DNA from 3 places in the Kitasatospora sp. NPDC001527 genome. Region 2 is predicted to be linked to each of the others. Evidence: riboswitches for the same ligand, from Rfam matches in the RefSeq annotation. Region 2 holds a riboswitch; each other region holds the start of a gene.
What was found. A riboswitch is a leader RNA that binds a small molecule or an ion and turns the genes downstream of it on or off. The one in region 2 is predicted to bind cyclic di-AMP.
Positions count from the first base shown of each region.

Region 1: another riboswitch for cyclic di-AMP. It lies ahead of ABT238_RS21540 (transglycosylase family protein); the one in region 2 lies ahead of ABT238_RS35750 (transglycosylase family protein).
Region 3: another riboswitch for cyclic di-AMP. It lies ahead of ABT238_RS22785 (M23 family metallopeptidase); the one in region 2 lies ahead of ABT238_RS35750 (transglycosylase family protein).

Region 1 covers NZ_JBEPAM010000023.1:103,007-106,259, reverse strand. Annotated here, with positions in the region: gene eno (phosphopyruvate hydratase) at 1-596, opposite strand, end outside; gene ABT238_RS21540 (transglycosylase family protein) at 851-1,798, opposite strand; cyclic di-AMP (ydaO/yuaA leader) riboswitch at 1,804-1,952, opposite strand; gene ABT238_RS21535 (cytochrome P450 family protein) at 2,184-3,253, opposite strand, start outside.
Region 2 covers NZ_JBEPAM010000069.1:16,281-19,533, forward strand. Annotated here, with positions in the region: gene ABT238_RS35745 (hypothetical protein) at 1-1,021, opposite strand, end outside; cyclic di-AMP (ydaO/yuaA leader) riboswitch at 1,408-1,568, shown strand; gene ABT238_RS35750 (transglycosylase family protein) at 1,555-2,847, shown strand; gene ABT238_RS35755 (hypothetical protein) at 2,996-3,196, shown strand.
Region 3 covers NZ_JBEPAM010000026.1:36,892-40,144, reverse strand. Annotated here, with positions in the region: gene ABT238_RS22790 (APC family permease) at 1-65, opposite strand, end outside; gene ABT238_RS22785 (M23 family metallopeptidase) at 420-1,397, opposite strand; cyclic di-AMP (ydaO/yuaA leader) riboswitch at 1,401-1,568, opposite strand; gene ABT238_RS22780 (MFS transporter) at 1,879-3,253, shown strand, end outside.

The DNA of each region.
Region 1 (3,253 bases), on a different contig from region 2:
GACAGACCGCGCTCCTTCAGCACGCCCTTGAGGGTGTGGTAGACCTCGACGCCCCAGCGGACGGCCTCGGAGAAGGACTCCGCGCCGATCGGGGCGATCATGAACTCCTGGATGTCGACGTTGGAGTCCGCGTGCGAGCCGCCGTTGAGGATGTTCATCATCGGGACCGGCAGGACGTGCGCGTTCGGGCCGCCCAGGTAGCGGAACAGCGGCAGGTCGCTGGCCTCGGAGGCGGCGTGCGCGACGGCCAGCGAGACGCCCAGGATGGCGTTGGCGCCGAGCGAGGACTTGTCCGGGGTGGCGTCCAGGTCGAGCATGGCCTGGTCGATCAGGCGCTGCTCGGTGGCGTCGTAGCCGACCAGCTCCGGGCCGATCTGCTCGATGACGGCCAGGACGGCCTTCTCCACGCCCTTGCCGAAGTAGCGGTTCTTGTCGCCGTCGCGGAGCTCCAGCGCCTCGAAGGCACCGGTGGAGGCACCCGACGGGACGGCGGCACGGCCGGTGCTGCCGTCGTCGAGGCCGACCTCGACCTCGACCGTGGGGTTGCCGCGCGAGTCGAGAATCTCACGGGCTACGACGACATCGATGGACGGCACGAGGCATCTCCTAGCGGAAGCAGGTTCGGCTGACGGTGGGTGCAGTCGGCCGGACGATTGCGGAGTCGTTACGACCAGAGCCTAACCGCACGGGCTGTCCGGGCCACGTCGACCTCGGCTCCGTCTCAGCGTGTGGCCCGGCTACCCACCGGTAGTTCACCTGGTTGCCCGGCCGGAGAGGTCCGGATGCGGACGAAGGGGGCCCAATCGGCCCCCTCCGTCCGCTCGGCCGGACCTCGCCGGTCGAACGGGTGTCAGCCGAGGGTCAGGACCTGGCCGGGGACGATCAGGTTCGGGTCGGCGCCGATGGTGCCGCGGTTGCCGTCGTACAGGGCGTGCCAGCCGCCGGAGACGCCCTGGCCGGCGGCGATCCCGGCGAGGGTGTCGCCGGAGCGGACGGTGTAGCCCTGGCCGGCCGACTGCTGCGGGGCGGCGGGGGCGCTCTGGGCGGCCTGGCCGGCGTACTGCTGGTAGACGCTCTGGTGGCTGGTCCAGTACCAGGCGCCGTTGCTCTGGTACCAGTACACCTTGGCGTCGGCGTCCCAGCCGGCCTTGCCGGAGAAGGCCGGGGACTGCGGAGCCTGCTGCTGGACCTGCGGGGCCTGCTGCTTGGGCTGCGGCGTCTGCTGCTTGGGCTGCTGCTGGGCGCTCTGCGGCGCGTACTGCCGGGCCTGCGGCTTGGCGGCCTGCTGCTGCGGCTGGGCCTGCGGAGCGGCGGCCGGCTTCGGGGCGGCGGCCTTCGGGGTCTGCTGCTGCGGCTGGGCCTGCGGCTTCGGGGCGGCCGGCTTGGCGTCCGTCGAGGTGTCGACCGCCGCCGGGGCGCCGCCCTTGCTCAGGCCGGCCTTCTTGGAGCAGACCGGCCAGGCGCCCGGGCCCTGCGAGGCGAGGACCTTCTCGGCGACCGCTATCTGCTGCGCCTTCGAGGCCTGGTTGGCCTGCGGCGCGTAGGCGGCGCCGCCGTACGCCTTCCAGGTGCTGGGGGTGAACTGGAGGCCGCCGTAGAAGCCGTTGCCGGTGTTGATGCTCCAGTTGCCGCCGCTCTCGCACTGGGCGACCGCGTCCCAGGTGGAGACCGGGGCGGCGGAGGCGCCGGTGGCGCTCAGGATGGGCATGGCCAGCCCGACGCCGGCGACACCGGCGACGGCGATGGCCTTCTCGGCCTGGGTACGGCGACGGTGACGACCGGTTCCAACGAACAGCATGACGAGGTCCCTCTCCGCACGCCTGCGAGGTGAGCTGTCGGGTTCGGACCGGGAGGTGGCCCGGCCGCGCGGAGGCGGCTTCACCCCTAGCCGTGGGAGACGGCACGAAACCTGGTTCCCCCGCCCCTGCCCAGGGTTCTGGTCGGTTTCCCGTGACGCGGCGGGCAGGACTCGGCGTTCCGCGGACGGGGCCCGCAGCGGCGGGCTCCACGGAGAGTAGACAGATCTTCAGAGCAATCACAAGCTCATATCGTCGATATCACACGAACATCACGTCACGTGATGGATTGCCTACCAACCGAAGCGGTATGTCCGGATTGATGCGGGTTCAGACCCCTGTGAAACACGGTTCGGAGAGCATCCGTCAGCGTGTCGTGGGTGTCCGTCAGGCCTCGCAGGCGCCGCCGGGAACGGCCAGGTCAGGCCTTTTCTCCGGCGTGAATTCCACCGGAAGTTCACGAAGTCCACGCATGATCAGACCACCGCGCCAGCGCAGGTCCCCGGGGTCGGCGGCGAGCCGAAGGTCCGGCAGCCGGGTCAGCAGGGTGGCCAGCGCGGCCCGCCCCTCCAGCCGCGCCAGCGGCGCGCCGATGCAGTAGTGGATGCCGTGCCCGAACCCCAGGTGCGGGTTGTCCGTCCGGGCCAGGTCCAGGGTGTTCTCGTCGGCGAACCGCGCCGGGTCCCGGTCCGCCGCCGCGAGCACCACCAGCACCGGGTCGCCGACCGGGATCTCCACCCCGCCGATGGTCAGCGGACTGGCCGCGAACCGCCAGGTGGCCAGCTCCACCGGCCCGTCGTAGCGCAGCAGTTCCTCGATCCCGGTCTCCAGCAGCGCGCTCTCGCCGCGGCCGACCGACTCCTGGAGCAGGGCGCGCTGCCCCGGGTTGCGCAGCAGCGCGTACACGCCGTTGCCGATCAGGTTGACCGTCGTCTCGAAGCCGGCGAACAGCAGGATGAAGGCCATCGCCGCGGCCTCGTTCTCGGTCAGGTGCTCGCCGTGGTCGCTGGCCCGGATCAGCCCCGAGATCAGGTCGTCGCCGAGGTCCGCCCGCTTGCGGTGGATCAGCTCCGCCAGGTAGGCCCGCATCCGCTTCACCGCGCGCCCCACGCCGCCGCGCTGACCGCTGCCGTGGCCCGGTTTGGTGTGTCGCAGCATCATCCCGGCCCAGTCCCGGAAGTCGTCCTGGTCCTCGGCGGGCACCCCGAGCAGGTCGCAGATCGCGTAGATGGGGAGCGGGAACGCGAACTCGTGGATGAGGTCGGCGGACCCGCGGGCCGCGAAGCCGTCGATCAGCCGGTCGGTCAGCTGCTGCACCCGCGGCTCGAACGCCGCCACCCGGCGCGGCGTGAACGCCTTGGACACCAGCCGGCGCAGCCGGGTGTGGTCCGGCGGGTCGATGTTCAGCAGGTGCGTCATGAGGTCGGCCTGGCGCTCGCCCGGGATGCCGACCCGGC
Region 2 (3,253 bases):
TCCAGGTCTCCCTGGTGTCGGCGCGCGGGCCGACCCAGCGCAGCGCGGCGTGCCGCACGTCGGCCCGGCGGGAGCTGGTGAGGTGGACGTGGGTGCGGCCCCCGGCGGTGCCCTCGACCCGGACGCTGCGGGTCAGGTTGAGCACCTCGGCGCCGACGGTGACGCCCCCTCCGGCGGCGACCCGGGGGTGGGCGTACCGCAGCGGGGCATCCAGGGTGACGGTGGTTCCGCTGACGGACCGGATGGTGACGAGGTCGTAGCCGGCGGCGAAACCCTCCTGGTCGGGCGGGCCGGTCGGGGTGACGGCGAGTTCGTCGCCGGGCAGCCAGCCGGCCGGCGGGGAGGTGAGGTTGACGACCGTGTCGCCGGCCCCGAGCTCGCGGTCGGCGCGGACCCAGGCGGTCTTGGCGGCGCCGTCCAGCCGCAGGTAGCCGGCGCCGGTGACCCAGAGGCCGACGTCGGTGTCGACCACCTTCATGCCGTCGCCCTGGAACCGCTTCTCGTCGACGCCGGGGAAGCGCAGGGTGTGGACGTGGCCGCCGTCGGGGGCGAGGGCCAGGGCGCCGCGGACCTCGACGTTCCCGGCGGCGGCGAGGGTGACGGTGCGGTCGGCGGCGAAGGTGAGCGCGCCGCCCGGCTCGACCAGCAGGGAGCCGACCTCGGCGTCGGTGTCGAGCAGGACCCGGTCGGTGATCCGCACCGCGCTGCGCGGTCCCGGCGGGCTGCCGCCCCAGCCGGCCCGGTCGGACCAGCGGCGGCCGCCCTGGTCGACGGTGGGCGCGGGGGCGGGCTGCTCGGGGGCGCCGGTACCCGGGGGGCCGGTGCCGTCCGGCGGGGCGGCGCCGTGGCCGCCGTCGGAGCCCATCGGGCCGGCGGCCTCGGTCGGGGTGGTCCCGATGACCGCGGCCGGGGTGACCAACCGGGTCTCGCCGGTCAGCGAGCGGCGCAGGATCTCCTCGCCGCTGATCGCCGCGAAGGCGGTGCCGACGGCCAGCCAGCGCAGTAGTGCCCGGCGGGTCAAGTGAGTTCGGGACGGTTCGGTCGGGATGTCCGCTCTGCGGTGCTTTGCCCGGCGATGCGCTCCGCGTGGCCGGGCGGCCGGACGGGGGGTGTTCGGCTCCTCGTCGATGCCCATCGGTGCGTAGCCCTCTCTCCGGACGGCTGCGGCGGTGCCGGCGCGCCGCCGACGCTCTGAAGCATAGGCAGTTGCGTTGGCCACGACCGGCGTTGCGGAAAACCGGTCATTTCTGATCATGAAGGACAGCCGCTCAGCACGGATTTCGCAAACCGTGACGAGCGTCACACATGTTTGCGGTTTGAACGCGCCTCTGCTTAACGTGCTCCCCGTTCGTGGCCACACGGACCCAGCACGTCCGCGACGCCGAGTCCTGCCGTCGGGCGCGCTGGCAGCGCAATGCACCACGGCAGGAGCGGGGGAACCACAGGTAGTTCGCCCAGGACCGGTCCTCGGACCGGCCCCGGGCTAGGGGTGAAGCCGCGTCCACAGCGCGGCCGGGCAACTCCGGCCCGAATCCGACAGCTCACCTCGCAGGCGTGGGAGAGGACCACGTCTTCATGCTGCCCACCAACGGCACCCGACTGTCCGGCCGTACCCGTCGCGCGATCGCCGCCCTCGGCGTCGCGGGCATCGGCCTCACCGTCCCCGGCCTGACCGCCGGCACCGCCTCGGCCGCCTCCGTCGCCACCTGGGACAAGGTGGCCCAGTGCGAGAGCGGCGGCAACTGGAGCATCAACACCGGCAACGGCTTCTACGGTGGCCTCCAGTTCACCAACTCCACCTGGTCCGGGTTCGGCGGCACCGCGTACGCCGCGCGCGCCGACCTCGCCACCAAGGACCAGCAGATCGCGATCGCCGAGAAGGTCCTGGCCGTGCAGGGCCCCGGCGCCTGGCCGGTCTGCTCGGTCAAGGCCGGTCTGACCAAGGGCGGCACCCCGGCCGCGGTGGACACCTCCGCCGCCGCCAAGCCGGCCACCCAGGCCCCGGCCGCGCAGACCCCCGCCGCGCAGTCCCCCGCCGCGCAGGCCCCGGCCGCCAAGCCGGCGGGCAAGCCCGCCGCGCAGCCGCAGGCCGCCACCACCGCGCCCGGCACCGCCCCCGCCGCCGAGCAGCGCCAGAGCGACCGGCAGTGGCGTCAGCAGAGCGGCCAGCGGGCCTCCGAGGCCTACACCGTGGCCGCCGGCGACTGGCTGTCCACCATCGCCGACGAGCAGCACGTCCAGGGCGGCTGGCAGCGCCTGTACGAGCTCAACCGCGCCACCCTGACCGACGGCCCGCACGCCATCTACCCGGGCCAGCGGCTGAGCCTGGGCGACCGTGCCCAGGGCCAGGGCTTCGACTGGTTCAACCGCGCCCAGGGCGACACCCGGGCTCCGTCCGCGCAGACCCAGACCCAGACCCCGGCCACCAAGCCGGCGAACAAGCCCGCCGCGCAGGCCGAGACCCCGGCGCCGGCCCCGACGGCCACCGGCAGCATGGCCGCCGCCGTCGCCTTCGCCCAGTCGAAGGTCGGCCAGGCCTACGTCTACGGCGGCACCGGCAACGGCGGCTGGGACTGCTCCGGCCTGACCCAGGCCGCGCTGCGCGCCGCGGGCATCTCCGTCCCGCGCGTCGCCGCCGACCAGGCCGCCGCGTCCACCCACGTCTCGCTGGACGCCCTCAAGCCGGGCGACCTGCTGTTCTGGTCCAACAACGGCAAGGACTCCGGCGTCTACCACGTCGCGCTGTACATCGGCGACGGCAAGTACGTCGAGGCCGCCAACCCGAGCTCGGGCGTGCGGACGCAGACCGTCGCCAACTGGGCGCCGGACTTCGCCGGCCGGGTCTGATCCCGTCACGCCGCGGCCCCCGGGGAGAGTCCGGTCGCTCCTCCCCGGGGGCCGCGGCATGCCCGGACGCGGGCGCGCGAAGAGCGGCCATGGTCAAACCGGGGCCGCACCGGGCATGCTGCTGCCCTGCACCCGAGGAGGAGTCACCATGGCCCAGGTCACCGTCACGCTCGACGCCAACCTCGCGATCGACGCGATGATGCTGTCCGGCACCAGGAACCCGCAGGACGCCGTCGAACTGATCCTCCGCGACTACCTGGAGCGGGGCCGGCGCACCGAGACCCGCACCGGCGACGCCGCCGACGGCCACCGGGTCATCCAGGACCGCCCGGTCGCCCAGGAGGGCTGAGCGGCCGCAACGCCGAAGGGGCCCGGGAGCACATCCGCTCCCGGGCCCCTTCGGCAC
Region 3 (3,253 bases), on a different contig from region 2:
ACCGAGTCCGCCTTCAGCCGGTCCACCTCCGGGCGCGACTCCGCCTGCCCGCTCTGGTCGGCCATCCGGCCCCCTTCACCCGCCGTGGCTGTGCCGCCCGCCGGACCGGTCGGACGATGACTGCCCGACAGCATCGGGGCGCGGCGGGCGAGCCCGCAACGAGAGGTGACCCGCCGTCACCCTCACAGGGTTGACGCGCCGTTCGAAGCCCCGGTCGTCCCGTTCGACCGGAAACGGCGACGGCCGGCCCGGCCCGCGAGAGGTCTCGCGAACCGGGCCGGCCGGACGGGCGTGTCCCGCGCCCGTCGGTCCACTGGAGGTGCGGCGATCACCCGGTCGAGCGGTCACCCGACATGACCATTCCGGAGGAGTCGTTTCGCCCCGCACCCAGCGGTGGCTGGTGCGATCCGGCCCGAGGGTCAGATCGAGACGCCGTGCGCCCGCAGGTAGGCGATCGGGTCGATGTCCGAGCCGTACTCCGAGCCAGTGCGGACCTCGAAGTGCAGGTGCGGGCCGGTCACGTTGCCGGTCGCGCCGGAGAGGCCGATCTGCTGGCCGACGGTGACGGTCTGGCCGACCTTGACGCCGATCGAGGACAGGTGCGCGTACTGGGCGTACTTGCCGTCGGCGAGCTTGATCTCGACCTCGTTGCCGTAGGCGCCGCCGTTGCCGGCCTTCACCACGGTGCCGGCCGCGATGGCGCGCAGCGGGGTCCCGGTCGAGGCGACGAAGTCGGCGCCGGTGTGGTGACCGGAGGCCCACATCGAGCCGGCCACGCCGTAGGCGGTGCCGAGCTTCGGGTTGGCCAGCGGGGCGACGAAGCCGGAGGTGGCGGCGACGACCGGGGTCGCCACCGGGGCGGCGACGGTCTGGGGCTGGACGGCGGGCTTGACGGCCGGGGCGGCCGGCTTGGCGGCGGTGGTGGCGGGGGCGGCCGGCTTCGGGGCGGCCGGCTTCACCGCGTCCTGCGAGACCTTCGGCTTGGCGGCGGGCGCGGCCGGCTTGGCGGCCGGGGCGGCCTTGGCGCCGAGCGCGAGCTGCTGGCCCGGGAAGATGAGGTTCGGGTTGGCGCCGATGACCGAGCGGTTGTGCTCGTACAGCGCCTGCCAGCCGCCGTCCACGTTCTTCGCGGCGGCGATCTTCGAGAGGGTGTCCCCACCGACGACCTTGTAGCTGTCCGCGACCGGGGCGGCGGCCGGGGCGGCCGGGGCGGCGGGAGCGGCCGGAGCGGTCTTCGCGGCCGGAGCGGTCTTCGCGGCCGGGGCGGCCGGGACCTCGTGGGCCTGGGCGGTGACGGTGGTCACCAGCGGGAGGGCGAAGGCGGCACCGGTGACGGCGGTGGCGATGCCGATCCGGGCGGCGCGGGGCAGGGCGATACGACGAGCCTGTGCGGGCATGGAAAATGTCCTCTCCGACGCCTGCGAGGTGAGCTGTCGGGTTCGGGCTGGAGTTGCCCGGCCGCGTGAAAGGCGGCTTCACCCCAAGCCGGTCCGCGAAGAATTCGGGTCCGGCGACTTACCTGTGGGTCCCCCGCTCCTGCCGTACAGAGTTCGTTGCGTACCACCGGGCAGCGGCAGGACTAGGCGTTCCACCCGGTGGCCACCCGGGCTGACGCCGGGCGGTCGCTGAACTAAAACTCATCCGTTCGGGTGAAGCAATGTCGATCTCCACGACCCGGGACCAAAGTCCGCACCCCCGTGACACTCCGCCGAAAAGGCATGCACAGTACGCACACAATCCATTCACAGTGCGCAGGTGATCCACGACCCTGCGCCGACATCGGAGTCGGTACGCACACGATCACTCACGCAGCGGAGATCCCCCGACACACCCCCGGTGACCCTTGTCACGTCGGCCCCGCGGGACGGACCATGGGCCGTGGCCACCTCCGAGGCCGGCACCCTGCGGTTGAGCACCGCGCGGGGTCGCTGGGTACTTCTGGCGACGGTGCTCGGCTCCAGCATGGCGATGCTCGACGGAACCGTCGTGAACGTCGCGCTGCCCCGGATCGGCGCCGATCTCGGCGCCCAGCTCGACGCCCTGCAATGGACGCTCAACGCCTATCTGCTCACCCTGGCGGGCCTGATCCTGCTCGGCGGAGCGCTCGGCGACCGGTACGGCCGGCGCCGGGTCTTCCTGCTCGGCGTGGTCTGGTTCGCCGCCGCCTCCGCGGCCTGCGCCGCCGCGCCCACCATCGAGGTGCTGATCCTGGCGCGTGCCGTGCAGGGCATCGGCGGGGCGCTGCTCACCCCCGGCTCGCTGGCGATGCTCCAGGCGGTCTTCCACCCGGAGGACCGCTCGGCGGCCGTCGGCCTCTGGTCGGGGTTCGGCGGGGTCTCGGCGGCGGTCGGCCCGTTCCTCGGCGGCTGGCTGGTGGACGGGCCCGGCTGGCGCTGGATCTTCCTGCTGAACCTGCCGCTGGCGGCGCTGGTGGTGGTGGTCTCCGCCCGGCACGTGCCGGAGAGCCGGGACGAGTCCGCGACCGGCCGCTTCGACGTGCTCGGCGCGGTGCTGGCCGCCCTGGCGCTGGGCACGGTCACCTATGCGCTGACCGCCGCCGGGAACGGCCTGTCCGCCGTGGTCTGGGTCACCGGCGTGGCGGGCCTGCTGCTGGGCGCCGCCTTCATCACCGTCGAGCGCCGCACCCCGGAGCCGATGCTGCCGCTCGGCCTCTTCTCCTCACGGCTGTTCACCGCCGTGAACCTGGTCACCCTCGCCGTCTACGCGGCGTTCAGCGGCGTCTTCTTCCTGCTGGTCGTCCAGTTGCAGATCGTCTCCGGCTTCTCCCCGCTGGTCTCCGGGCTGGCCCTGGTGCCGATCACCGTGATCATGCTGGCGCTGTCCGCCCGGGCCGGCCAGCTGGGCAAGCGGATCGGCCCCCGGCTGCCGCTCACCGTCGGCCCGATGCTCTGCGCGGCGGGCGTGCTGCTGATGCTGCGGATCGGCCCCGACGCCTCGTACTGGACGGACGTGCTGCCCGCCGCCGCGGTGATGGGCAGCGGCATGGTGCTGCTGGTCGCCCCGCTGACCGCCACCGTGCTGGCGGCGGTGGAGGTGCGGCACGCGGGCATCGCCAGCGGCGTCAACAACGCCGCGGCCCGGGCGGCCGGCCTCTTGGCGGTCGCCGCGCTGCCCGCGCTGGCCGGCCTGAGCGGCGACGCCTACCGGGTCCCCGACGCGGTTGACTCCGCCTTCCGCACGGCGATGCTGATCTGCGCCGGGCTGCTCGTGGCCGGCGGTCTGATCGCGCTGG